DNA from 3 places in the Streptomyces formicae genome. Region 2 is predicted to be linked to each of the others. Evidence: riboswitches for the same ligand, from Rfam matches in the RefSeq annotation. Region 2 holds a riboswitch; each other region holds the start of a gene.
What was found. A riboswitch is a leader RNA that binds a small molecule or an ion and turns the genes downstream of it on or off. The one in region 2 is predicted to bind cyclic di-AMP.

Region 1: it holds a riboswitch for cyclic di-AMP, as region 2 does, so the genes downstream of both, KY5_RS16645 (transglycosylase family protein) here and KY5_RS19525 (M23 family metallopeptidase) in region 2, are expected to answer to the same signal.
Region 3: it holds a riboswitch for cyclic di-AMP, as region 2 does, so the genes downstream of both, KY5_RS01875 (C40 family peptidase) here and KY5_RS19525 (M23 family metallopeptidase) in region 2, are expected to answer to the same signal.

Annotation. Positions count from the first base shown of each region.
Region 1 covers NZ_CP022685.1:3,881,407-3,884,764, forward strand. Annotated here, with positions in the region: gene eno (phosphopyruvate hydratase) at 1-324, opposite strand, end outside; gene KY5_RS16645 (transglycosylase family protein) at 690-1,409, opposite strand; cyclic di-AMP (ydaO/yuaA leader) riboswitch at 1,414-1,617, opposite strand; gene KY5_RS16650 (transglycosylase family protein) at 1,812-2,867, opposite strand; gene KY5_RS16655 (cytochrome P450 family protein) at 3,015-3,358, opposite strand, start outside.
Region 2 covers NZ_CP022685.1:4,574,299-4,577,656, reverse strand. Annotated here, with positions in the region: gene KY5_RS19535 (MFS transporter) at 1-380, shown strand, start outside; gene KY5_RS19530 (PP2C family protein-serine/threonine phosphatase) at 575-1,675, shown strand; cyclic di-AMP (ydaO/yuaA leader) riboswitch at 1,897-2,044, shown strand; gene KY5_RS19525 (M23 family metallopeptidase) at 2,056-3,138, shown strand; gene KY5_RS19520 (aldo/keto reductase) at 3,247-3,358, shown strand, end outside.
Region 3 covers NZ_CP022685.1:448,503-451,860, forward strand. Annotated here, with positions in the region: gene KY5_RS01865 (ATP-dependent Clp protease proteolytic subunit) at 1-606, shown strand, start outside; gene KY5_RS01870 (hypothetical protein) at 614-919, shown strand; cyclic di-AMP (ydaO/yuaA leader) riboswitch at 1,329-1,507, shown strand; gene KY5_RS01875 (C40 family peptidase) at 1,511-1,984, shown strand; gene KY5_RS01880 (LysE family translocator) at 2,034-2,651, opposite strand; gene KY5_RS01885 (LysR family transcriptional regulator) at 2,806-3,358, shown strand, end outside.

The DNA.
Region 1 (3,358 bases), 690 kb from region 2:
GAGCGAGCCCTTGTTGTCGGTGGCGTCCAGGTCGAACATGGCCTGGTCGATCAGGCGCTGCTCGGTGGCGTCGTAGCCGACGAGCTCCGGGCCGATCTGCTCGATGACGGCGAGGACGGCCTTCTCGACACCCTTGCCCTGGTAACGGTTGGGGTCACCGTCACGGAGTTCGATGGCCTCGAAGGCACCGGTGGAGGCACCGGACGGAACGGCGGCACGACCCGTGCTGCCGTCGTCGAGGCCGACCTCGACCTCGACCGTGGGGTTGCCTCGGGAGTCCAGGATTTCCCGGGCTACGACGACGTCGATGGACGGCACGAGCATCTCCTTCTGGGATATGACGCATTTACGCGGGGCCGCTTCAGCCCTGCGTCTCACGAGCCTAACGGGCTCCGGGGCTTCCACCAGCCGACCGCCCGTCCCGTGGGACGGGCGGGGGCCCAAATACCCGGGAAACGGGACGGAAGGCCGTGTTTCTACTGGCCGGTAGCTCGCTAGGGGCGAACACGGCCGGGGCCGGTCCCGGGGGTCTCGGGGGGGGCGGTCGCGGAGGCAGGATCCGGACATGGCCCCGCCCCGGTGCGTACGGGGGATACGCGCACCGGGGCGGGGAGCCCGTGGGGACGGGGGGGGTGGCCGTGCGTCCGCCGAAGCACGGCCGGGGGGCCTGTGACGGCCGGGTGGGGCCTCTACTTGAGGTGCAGCTGCTGGCCCGGGTAGATGAAGTCGGCGTCGTCGATGATGTCGCCGTTGAGCTTGTAGACCTTCTGCCAGCCGCCCTTGACCTCGTGCGACTCGGCGATCTTGGAGAGGGTGTCGCCGGACTTGACCTTGTACTCGCCGTCGCCCTTCTTGACCGTCTTGCCGGTCGGGGTCTCGACGGTCTTCTTCTTGGTCTCGGTCTGCGGCGTGGGCTGCGGCTTCGGCGCGGCCTGCGGGGCCTGCTGCTGCGGGGCGGCCTGCTGCTGCGTCTTCTGCGGCTGCGGCTTGGCCTGCTGCTGCGGGGCCTGCTGCTGCGAGCCGCCACCGTTGTACGCGGCACCGGAGAGACCGACGCCACAGCTCGGCCAGGCACCCTTGCCCTGGCCCGCGAGGACCTTCTCGGCGATCTCGATCTGCTGGGCCTTGGAGGCCTTGTCGGCGGTCGGCGCGTACTTCGTACCGCCGTACGCGGCCCAGGTGGACGGCGAGAACTGCACGCCACCCTGGTAGCCGTTGCCGGTGTTGATGGACCAGTTGCCGCCGGACTCGCACTGGGCGACGGCGTCCCACTCGGCGCCGGTGGCGGCGGAGGCCGAACCAGCGGCCATCAGCGGGGCCGCCACGGCGGCACCGGTGACACCGGCGAGCGTGACGACACGGGTGGCCTTGGACGGGCGGCGGTGCTTGCCCTTGCTGGAAAACAGCATGAGTTGATCCCCTCACCGACGCCTGCGAGGTGAGCTGTCGGGTTCGGGCCGATGTGGTTGCCCGGCCGCACTCCCTCGAGTGCGACTTAACCCCTAGCCGTTTCCCTCCGTCTCACGACCGCTCAGCCTCTCGGCTGCTCGGCCCCTCAACGGACGGGCCCGGCACTTACCTTGGGTCCCCCGCTCCTGCCTACGGCGCTCAAAGCGACGACTGTTCCCGTCCGGCCGTTGGCAGGATTCGGCGTACCGACCGGCGGGGCTCACCAGTGGCGAGCGGTGACGACCGTAGACACGCGGTCGCCGGAATTTCAAAGACGATCAGGGCTTCTGAGACCCATCTCTCACTCGCGCCAAACCGGACATACGACGCGAAGACCCCGCCCGACTCTTCGTCAACTTCCCTTACTTTTCGCCCAAATCGAGGCTCTGACCGGGGAGAATGAGGTCCGGGTCGTCGCCGACGGTCTTCTTGTTCTCGGCATAGAGCGTGGGCCAGCCACCGTCGACGCCGAGGTCGTCCGCGATCACCGAGAGGTTGTCGCCGGAGCGGACCGTGTACGTCCCCTCGGCCGTCTTCCCCGAGCGGTCGCCGCCGCGCGAGGCGTGCCGTCCGGTGCGGTCCTTGCCGTCGCCTCCGGAGGGCCGCTCGTCGGCGCTGTCGCCCCGGTGGCGGCCGGGGGCGGAGTCGTCGGAGGGGGCGGTGGAGTCCTCGGGCTCGGGCGAAGTACTGCCCTTCTCTCCGGACTTGCCGGAGTCGCCCGCGTCGCCCTTGCCGTCCGTCTCGTCCTTGTCGCTCTTGTCGCCCTTGCCCGGCTTGTCGTGATCCTTGTCTCTCGACGCGTCGGACGTGTCGGACGCGTCGGAGGGGTCGGCCGGGTCGGACGGGTCTACGGAGTCCGAGGAGTCCGAGGAGTCCCCGGAAGGCTTGTCGGAGGGCTTACCGGAAGGCTTCTCCGACGGCTTCTCCGAAGGCTTGTCGGAGGACTTCTCGCCCGTCTTGTCCTTCCCGTCGGACCCGGGGTCCGCGGAGTCGGAGGGGACGGGTGTCAACGGTGCGCCCGGGTCGACGTCGGCGGCCGCGCCGTCATCGGTGAGACCGGCGATCGGGGCACAGCTCGGCCAGGCGGCGGGCCCCTTGTCGTCGAGGACCTTCTCGGCGACGGCGATCTGCTGCGACTTGGACGCCTGGTCGGCGCTCGGCGCGTAGTCCAGACCGCCGTAGTTCTCCCACATCTCCTGGGAGAACTGGATTCCGCCGTAGTACCCGTTGCCCGGGTTGGCGCTCCACGCGCCGCCGCTCTCGCACTCGGCGAGCTTGTCCCACGTCGCGGTGTCGGCGGCGCTCGCGCTCGTCGCGCCGAGCAGCGGGATGGCGATGGCGGATCCGGTGACTCCTGCCGCGACGATGAGGGCCGGGGCTTGGCGGGGGCGTCGGTGACGACCATTGCCGGAGAGCATGCGGTTGCCTTTCACGAGACTAATGCGGCGACAGGGGCACCGGGTGCCCGAGTCGACGTGAACGTAGTCGCACTCGAACGCTTGTCACAAGTCGATGCAGCGGAGATCACGTGAAAGTCACAGTCTTGACGCCCCGTCAGCTGAGGCTCAGTCGGACACCGTTCTCTGTGCGGGTGCGAACTCCACGGGCAGCGTCCGCAGTCCCCGCATGATCAGCCCGCCACGCCACCGCAAATCGGCAGGATCCACCGCGAGTTGCAGGTCGGGAAGGCGTCGCAGGAGCGTCGCGAGGGCGGTCTGCCCCTCCAGACGGGCGAGCGGGGCGCCCAGGCAGTAGTGGATTCCGTGCCCGTATCCGAGGTGCTGGTTGTCACGCCGGGACAGGTCCAGGGTGTCGGGCTCGGCGAACCGCGCGGGGTCGCGGTCGGCGGCCGCGAGCACCACGAGGACGGGGTCGCCCGCGGCGATGTCCTGCCCGCCGACGGTCAGCG
Region 2 (3,358 bases):
CCGGGCTCGGCCTGATGGGCGCCGCGTTCCTGCCGCCCGCGCTCGGCGGCTCCCGGTACGTCGGGGTCGCGGGCCTGCTCCTGTGCGCGGCGGCGCTCGCCGCGGCGACCGCCGTGCTCTACCCCTTCGAGATGGACACCGTCGTCTCGCTCGCGGGGGACCGCTGGGTGGCCACGCACTACGGCCTCTACAACACCGTCTGCGGCATCGGCATCACCGCGGGCAACCTCGGCATGGGCGCCCTGCTCGACGCCACCCGTGACCTGCCCGCACTGCCCTGGCTGGTCCTGGCCGCCCTCGGCGCGTGCTGCGCGGTGGCGCTGCGCGGACTCGCCAGGTCGGGGCGGCTCGCACCCGTCCCCGCGGTGACCGGCGCCTAACCCGGTCGGCCCACACCAGGTCGCACCCTCACCGCGCTGCGGGAAGCCTGAGTGCAGCGCGGTGAGGTGCTGGGCGCGCACAGTCGGCGGGAGAGCGAGCGGTGGGGCAGCGAGGAGGACGTGACGGTGGCCGTGGGGGGAGACGCGCCGACCGGATCGACGACAGCGGCGCCACCGCGCACGAAGGGACCTTCGTGCGGGCACTGCCCGTCCTGCTGCTCGTCGTCGGAGTGGTGTACGACGCGCTGACACCGCCCGAGTTCACCGCGGCGCCCCTGTTCACCGCGGCCCCGCTGATCGCCGCCCCCTTCTACTCGCTGCTCAACACCGTCCTGACCGGCGCGGCGGCGTCGGCCGCCGTCCTGCTCCTGCACTACGGAAACTCGTTCGACAGCACGGTCGAGACGGTCACCGAGCTGATCACCGTGCTGACGGTCGCGGGGCTCGCGGTCGTCATCAACCGCGTGGTGCGCCGGGGCAACGCCAGGCTCGCCACCGCGCGCACCATCGCGGAGGCCACCCAGCGCGCCGTCCTGCCCGAACCGGATCCGCGCATCGGCGGCCTGGACATCGCGGCACGGTACGAGGCCGCGCAGGCCGACGCGTTCATCGGCGGGGACCTCTACGCCGTGCAGGACACCCCGCACGGCGTACGGCTCATCGTCGGCGACGTACGGGGCAAGGGCATGGGCGCGGTCGCGGCCGTCGCCGTGGTCATCGGCGCCTTCCGGGAGGCCGCCGAGCAGGAGGCCACGCTGGAGGCGGTGGCGCAGCGCCTGGAGCGCGCCCTCGCGCGCGAGGGCACCCGGCGCGAAGGGCTCGACGCGTTCGAGGGGTTCACCACCGCAGTCCTCGGCGAGATCCGGCACGGCGAAGGCGTCGTACGCCTGATCAACCGGGGGCACCCGGCCCCGCTGCTGCTGCGCGGGGACGGTCGCCTGCGCGTGCTCGCGGCGACCGAGCCCGCGCTGCCGCTCGGCATGGGAGATCTGGGGGCCTGGCCGGACCGCGCGGACGAGTCGGAGTTCCCGCCGGGCGCGACGCTGCTCTTCTACACGGACGGCCTCTCCGAGGCGCGGGACGCGGCGGGCGTCTTCTACGATCCGGCGGCGCGCCTCGGCGGCCGGATCTTCCCGGGCCTGGACGGCCCGCACGCGCTGCTCGCCACGCTCGTGCAGGAGGTGCGGCGGCACACCGGGGGCGGGGCGACGGACGACATGGCGCTGCTCGCGGTGCGGCGTCCCGTCGTACACCAGGCGGAGGTCACCGACGGGGAGGTCACCGACGGTGAGTGAAGCGCGCCCCTCCGCATAACAACTGACGCACTGTCAAGAGAATGTGAAGTTCCGGTGTGGGCGGTTCCGGGGTCAACTCGCCCCGTTCCTCACCCCCGTGTCCCGTTAAGTACAGGCCAAGGGCGTTAACGATCAGTCGGAACGGCTTGGAATCCGCCCCCGCTGTCTATTAACGTTCGATAACGCAGCGCGGTCGTCCCAGCCGTCACTAGAGGCGGCTCCGTGCGCACGCGCCTAATCCCGCAAGGGAGCCGGGGAACCACCAACTTGGGGTGAATCGGACCTCTGCGCATCCGTGCCAGATGTCCGTAGGAGACCTTCCTGCTCCGAACCCGTCAGCTAACCCGGTAGGCGAGAAGGAAGGAAAGGAGTGCGCCCCAGTGGCGTCCAACCGGCCTGCCCCCCAAGCCCCGTATGTGCCGAATGACGACGACTTCGGTGGATACGACCCGGAGTCCTGGGAAGAGTGGAACCCCACCGAGGAGTCCATCCGTCCCGTCCGCGGCAGGCACCGCGTGCACAAGAAGGGCGGCGGGCTCGCCCGTAGCTCCACCGTTCTCGGCGTCGGCGTCATAGCCGCGGTCGGCGCGGGCGGCATCGCCACCGCGCAGGGCGGCAAGCCGCCGGTCGCCATATCCATGCCCGACCTGCCGGGCGTCGGAGCCGTCGCCGACTCGCTTCCCGACGCCAAGTCCCTGCCGGGCGTGGGCTCCTTGATGTCCGACGACTCGTCGGACTCCTCGGACGCGAGCGCCCGCACCGCCGCCGCGCCGCTCACCGCCGCCGGTGTCAGCACCACCGACGCCGAGCAGGGCACCACCGACGCGGGCGAGGCGCTGCGCAGCCGCATCATGCGGCAGGCCGAGAACCAGCAGCACCAGGCGGACGACGCGGTGCGCGCCGAGGCCGAGCAGGCCGCCGCCGAGAAGGCCGCCGAGGAGGCCGCCGCCCAGCAGAAGGCGGCCGAGAAGGAGGTGGCGGCCAAGGCCGCCGCCAAGAAGAAGAAGGAGGAGGAGGCCCGCAAGGCCAAGGCGGAGGCCGAGCGCCTGGCGAAGCTCGCCAAGAGCTACGTGATCCCCACCTCCTCGTACACGCTGACCTCGCACTTCGGCGACTCCGGATCCATGTGGTCCTCCGGCCACCACACCGGCCTCGACTTCGCGGCGCCGACCGGCACGCCGCTCAAGGCCGTGCACACCGGCACCGTCAAGGAGGCGGGCTGGGCGGGCGCTTACGGCTACCGCACCGTCCTGGAGCTCGAGGACGGCACGGAGATCTGGTACTGCCACCAGTCCTCGCTCAACGTCAGCGCGGGCCAGAAGGTCTCCACCGGCGACGTCATCGGCCGCGTCGGCGCGACCGGCAACGTGACCGGGCCGCACCTCCACATGGAGGTCCACACGCCCGACGGCACCGGGATCGACCCGCTCGGCTGGCTGCAGGGCAAGGGCCTGAACCCCTGACGCACCACCAGAACCCCGGAGGTCCTGGCGACAACCCCCCGACGTCAGGGCCCCGGTTTGGTGGGGCCTACACGGAATTCCGTTTCCCGTGGGCGCGTTGAGCAGCACATGACTTCTCTTCGCACACTCGGCTCCTCCGACCTCGAGGTCTTCCCGCTCTCCCTGGGCGGCAACGTCTTCGGCTGGACCGCCGACAGGACCGCGTCCTTCGCCGTCCTGG
Region 3 (3,358 bases), 4.1 Mb from region 2:
CCCGAGTTCACCGAGCGCACGAGTTCGGGGACGCGGACCCTCGATCCGTACTCCAAGCTCCTCGAAGAGCGGATCGTCTTCCTCGGCACTCCCATCGACGAGACGTCGGCGAACGACGTGATGGCGCAGTTCATGCACCTCGAGCACCAGGCGCCGGAGCGTGACATCTCGCTGTACATCAACTCCCCCGGCGGCTCGTTCAGCGCGATGACCGCCCTGTACGACACGATCCAGTTCGTCACCTGTGACGTGGAGACGACCTGTCTGGGGCAGGCGGCGTCATCCGCCGCCGTGCTGCTCGCCGCGGGCACGCCCGGCAAGCGCTTCGCGCTGCCCGGCGCGCGCGTGCTCATCCACCAGCCGTCCATCGGCGAGCCGGTCCGCGGGCAGGCGAGCGACCTCGCGATCCAGGCCGACGAGATCCTGCGCACCCGGCGGCTCCTGGAGGAACTGCTCGTACGGCACACCGGACAGAGCCCCGAGCGGATCAGCGCCGACATCGAGCGGGACAAGATCCTCGATGCCCCCACGGCCGTCGAGTACGGCCTGGTGGACGGCATCATCCCGAGCCGCAAGAGCACACTGTCCGCGCACGACGGGAGGTGAGCCCGACATGCTTCCCCACCTCCCGCCCCTGCCCGCGCTGACGCGCGCCGAGGCCGAGTTGGTCGACCGCTACCTCGAAGTCGTCGACCTGGTGGGCCGGATCAACCCGGCAAGGGGCGAACTCACCTACGGAGGACTGCGCGCGGCCCAGGCCCTGGTGACCAGCGCGAAGGACCTGCGGGACGCGCTGACCCTGATGCACCGGCGCGGCGAGAGCGAAGTGCACGCGCCCACGCTGGCCCGCGCGCTGCGCGTGCTCGACGGCGAGCGAAGGACCCGCCGCGTCACCGTGCCACCCCCGTCACAGAGTTGATCACGCCCCTCGGCCAGACCCCTGTGGCTATGCGCCCGTTGACCGCCACCGAAGGCCCGAAACCCGTCGCGCCGCACTCTCCGGAACGTCCGGAGCCGTGTTGAAACGGACCAGACGAGCTACCCCGAACGGCGTAGCGAAGGGTCCGCCAAGGCGTGGTCGAGAGTTGCGTCAGAGGTGTACGAGGAGTGCGGAACGGACCATTCCGGTGCTGGTCGAACCGTCGTCGGCCACCCGGACGGCTGCCCCTTTCGGGCGGTGTCCACCTGAACGGGTCAGTCGTGAGGAGCCTCACAAAACGCCGTTTCGGCTCGGTTTTTTCGCCCTTGTCGGGTCAAGATCCTCTCCGACGACAAGCCCCCGCCACAGCGGCGGGGCGGTCCGGGCGGACGCCGAGTCCTGCCGCCACCCGGATGACCGGTCGACATCGGTGCAACGGCAGGAGTGGAGGACCCAAGCACGGCGGGCCCGTCCGGAAGGTCCGGACGACGCGCCCTTGGGGTGAAGCCGCAGAGCACGACGCGGCCGGGCATCTTCGCCTGCCCGAACCCGACAGGTCATCTTTCACAGGCGGCTGACGAAGGGTTGCGCATGACTGCGCTGAATCATGTTCCGTCGCTGCTCAGCAGGACGGGGGCCGCTTCGGCCCTCACGCTCGCCGTCGTAGGCGGCACCGTGGTGGCCCCCGGGCTCACCGGGGAAGCGCAAGCGGCCACTCACGGGACGAAGGCGCTCAAGATCGCGGCTTCCAAGAAGGGCTCCCCCTACCGCTACGGCGCGGCGGGACCCAACCGGTTCGACTGCTCGGGCCTGACGCTCTACTCGTTCAAGAAGACGGGCAAGAAACTGCCGCGCACCGCCGCCGCGCAGTACAACAAGACCAAGCACATCTCCAAGTCCCAGCGGACCCGCGGCGACCTGGTGTTCTTCCACTCCGGAAGGAACGTCTACCACGTCGGGATCTACGCGGGTAACGGCCGCATCTGGCACGCGCCCAAGCGGAACACCGTGGTGCGCCTGGAGAAGATCTGGTCCAAGAGCGTCTGGTACGGCCGGGTCCGCTGACCCTCGCCGCGACCGTCCTGTCCCCCGAGCACTCCGGAGTGCTCGGGGGTCAGGCCAGAACGGGCTCCACCAGGAGCACCAGACCCAGCACGCCGAGCGCGACACCGGTGACCGCCTCGATGGCACGGGCCGTACGGGGCCTGCGCAGCCACCTGCCGAGCCGGTCGACGAGCAGGGCCACCGCCGGGAACCACAGCAGGGCGAGCGCCACCACGATGGACGCGAGCAGCAAGGTCCTGGGCATCGCGGGACTGCCCGCGGGCACGAACTGGGGCAGCACGCTCAGGAACGTGATCGACGCCTTGGGGTTGAGGGCGTTGGTCAGGAAGCCTTCCCGCAGACCACCGGCCCGCGCCGTCAGCACGTCCTGCGCCGTCTCACGCGGTCGTGCCGCCGAGCGCAGCGCGCGATGGGCGAGGTACAGCACATAGGCGGCGCCGACCAGTTGGAGCGCCCGGAAGAGCGCGGGGACCGCGGCGAGCACCGCGGCGACGCCCGCGACCGCGAGGGCCGTGTGCACCAGGAGTCCGGCCGCGACCCCGATCGCACTGGCCACGCCCGCCCGCCGGGAGGCGAGGGAGTTGCGTACGACGACGGTGAAGTCGGCACCGGGCATGGCGACCATGCCCGCGGCGAACAGGGTGAAGGCGACCAGTTGTGCGTCCATGCCGCCCAGCCTGCCGGTCCCGAGCCTTCAACGGGTATGTGGAATATCCTGACCGTGACTTAAGCAGCCGTTTAGTCTCCGGGTCTGCGGGCCGGGATCCGGGTGGCCTGCCGCCGGAGCCGTACGCGCGCCCTTCGCGCCGCAAGGAGCTGCCATGTACGACCCCACGCGGCTCGCCGCACTCGTCGCGGTCTCCGAGGCCGGTTCGATCACCCGGGCCGCCGAGCGGCTCGGCTACACCGTGCCCGCCCTCTCGCAGCAACTGGCCAAGCTGGAGCGGGAGGCAGGGACGGCGCTGCTCGTACGCCATCACCGCGGGGCGCGGCTGACCGGCGCGGGCGAACTCCTGGCGGCCAGGGCCCGCCGGGTACTCGACGAGATGGAGCGCGCCCGGCACGAACTCGCGCAGCTCGCGGGCCTGTCGGGCGGCAGGCTCCGCGTCGGCACCTTCACGACCGCGGGCATCCATCTGCTGCCGCCCGTCCTGACCGCGTTCCGCAGGGCCCACCCGGACGTGGAACTGACCGTCGCGGGGTACGAACCGCCGTTCGGTGTCGCGGCGGTGGCGGCGGGCGAGGTCGATCTGGCTCTCACCCACGCCTACGAGCCCGCCGACGCGGTGCCGCTGCCCGCCGCCGTCTCCGCCGAGCGGATCCTCGTGGAGGAACTGGTCCTGGTGACGCAGCCGGGGCACGCCCTTGCGAGCG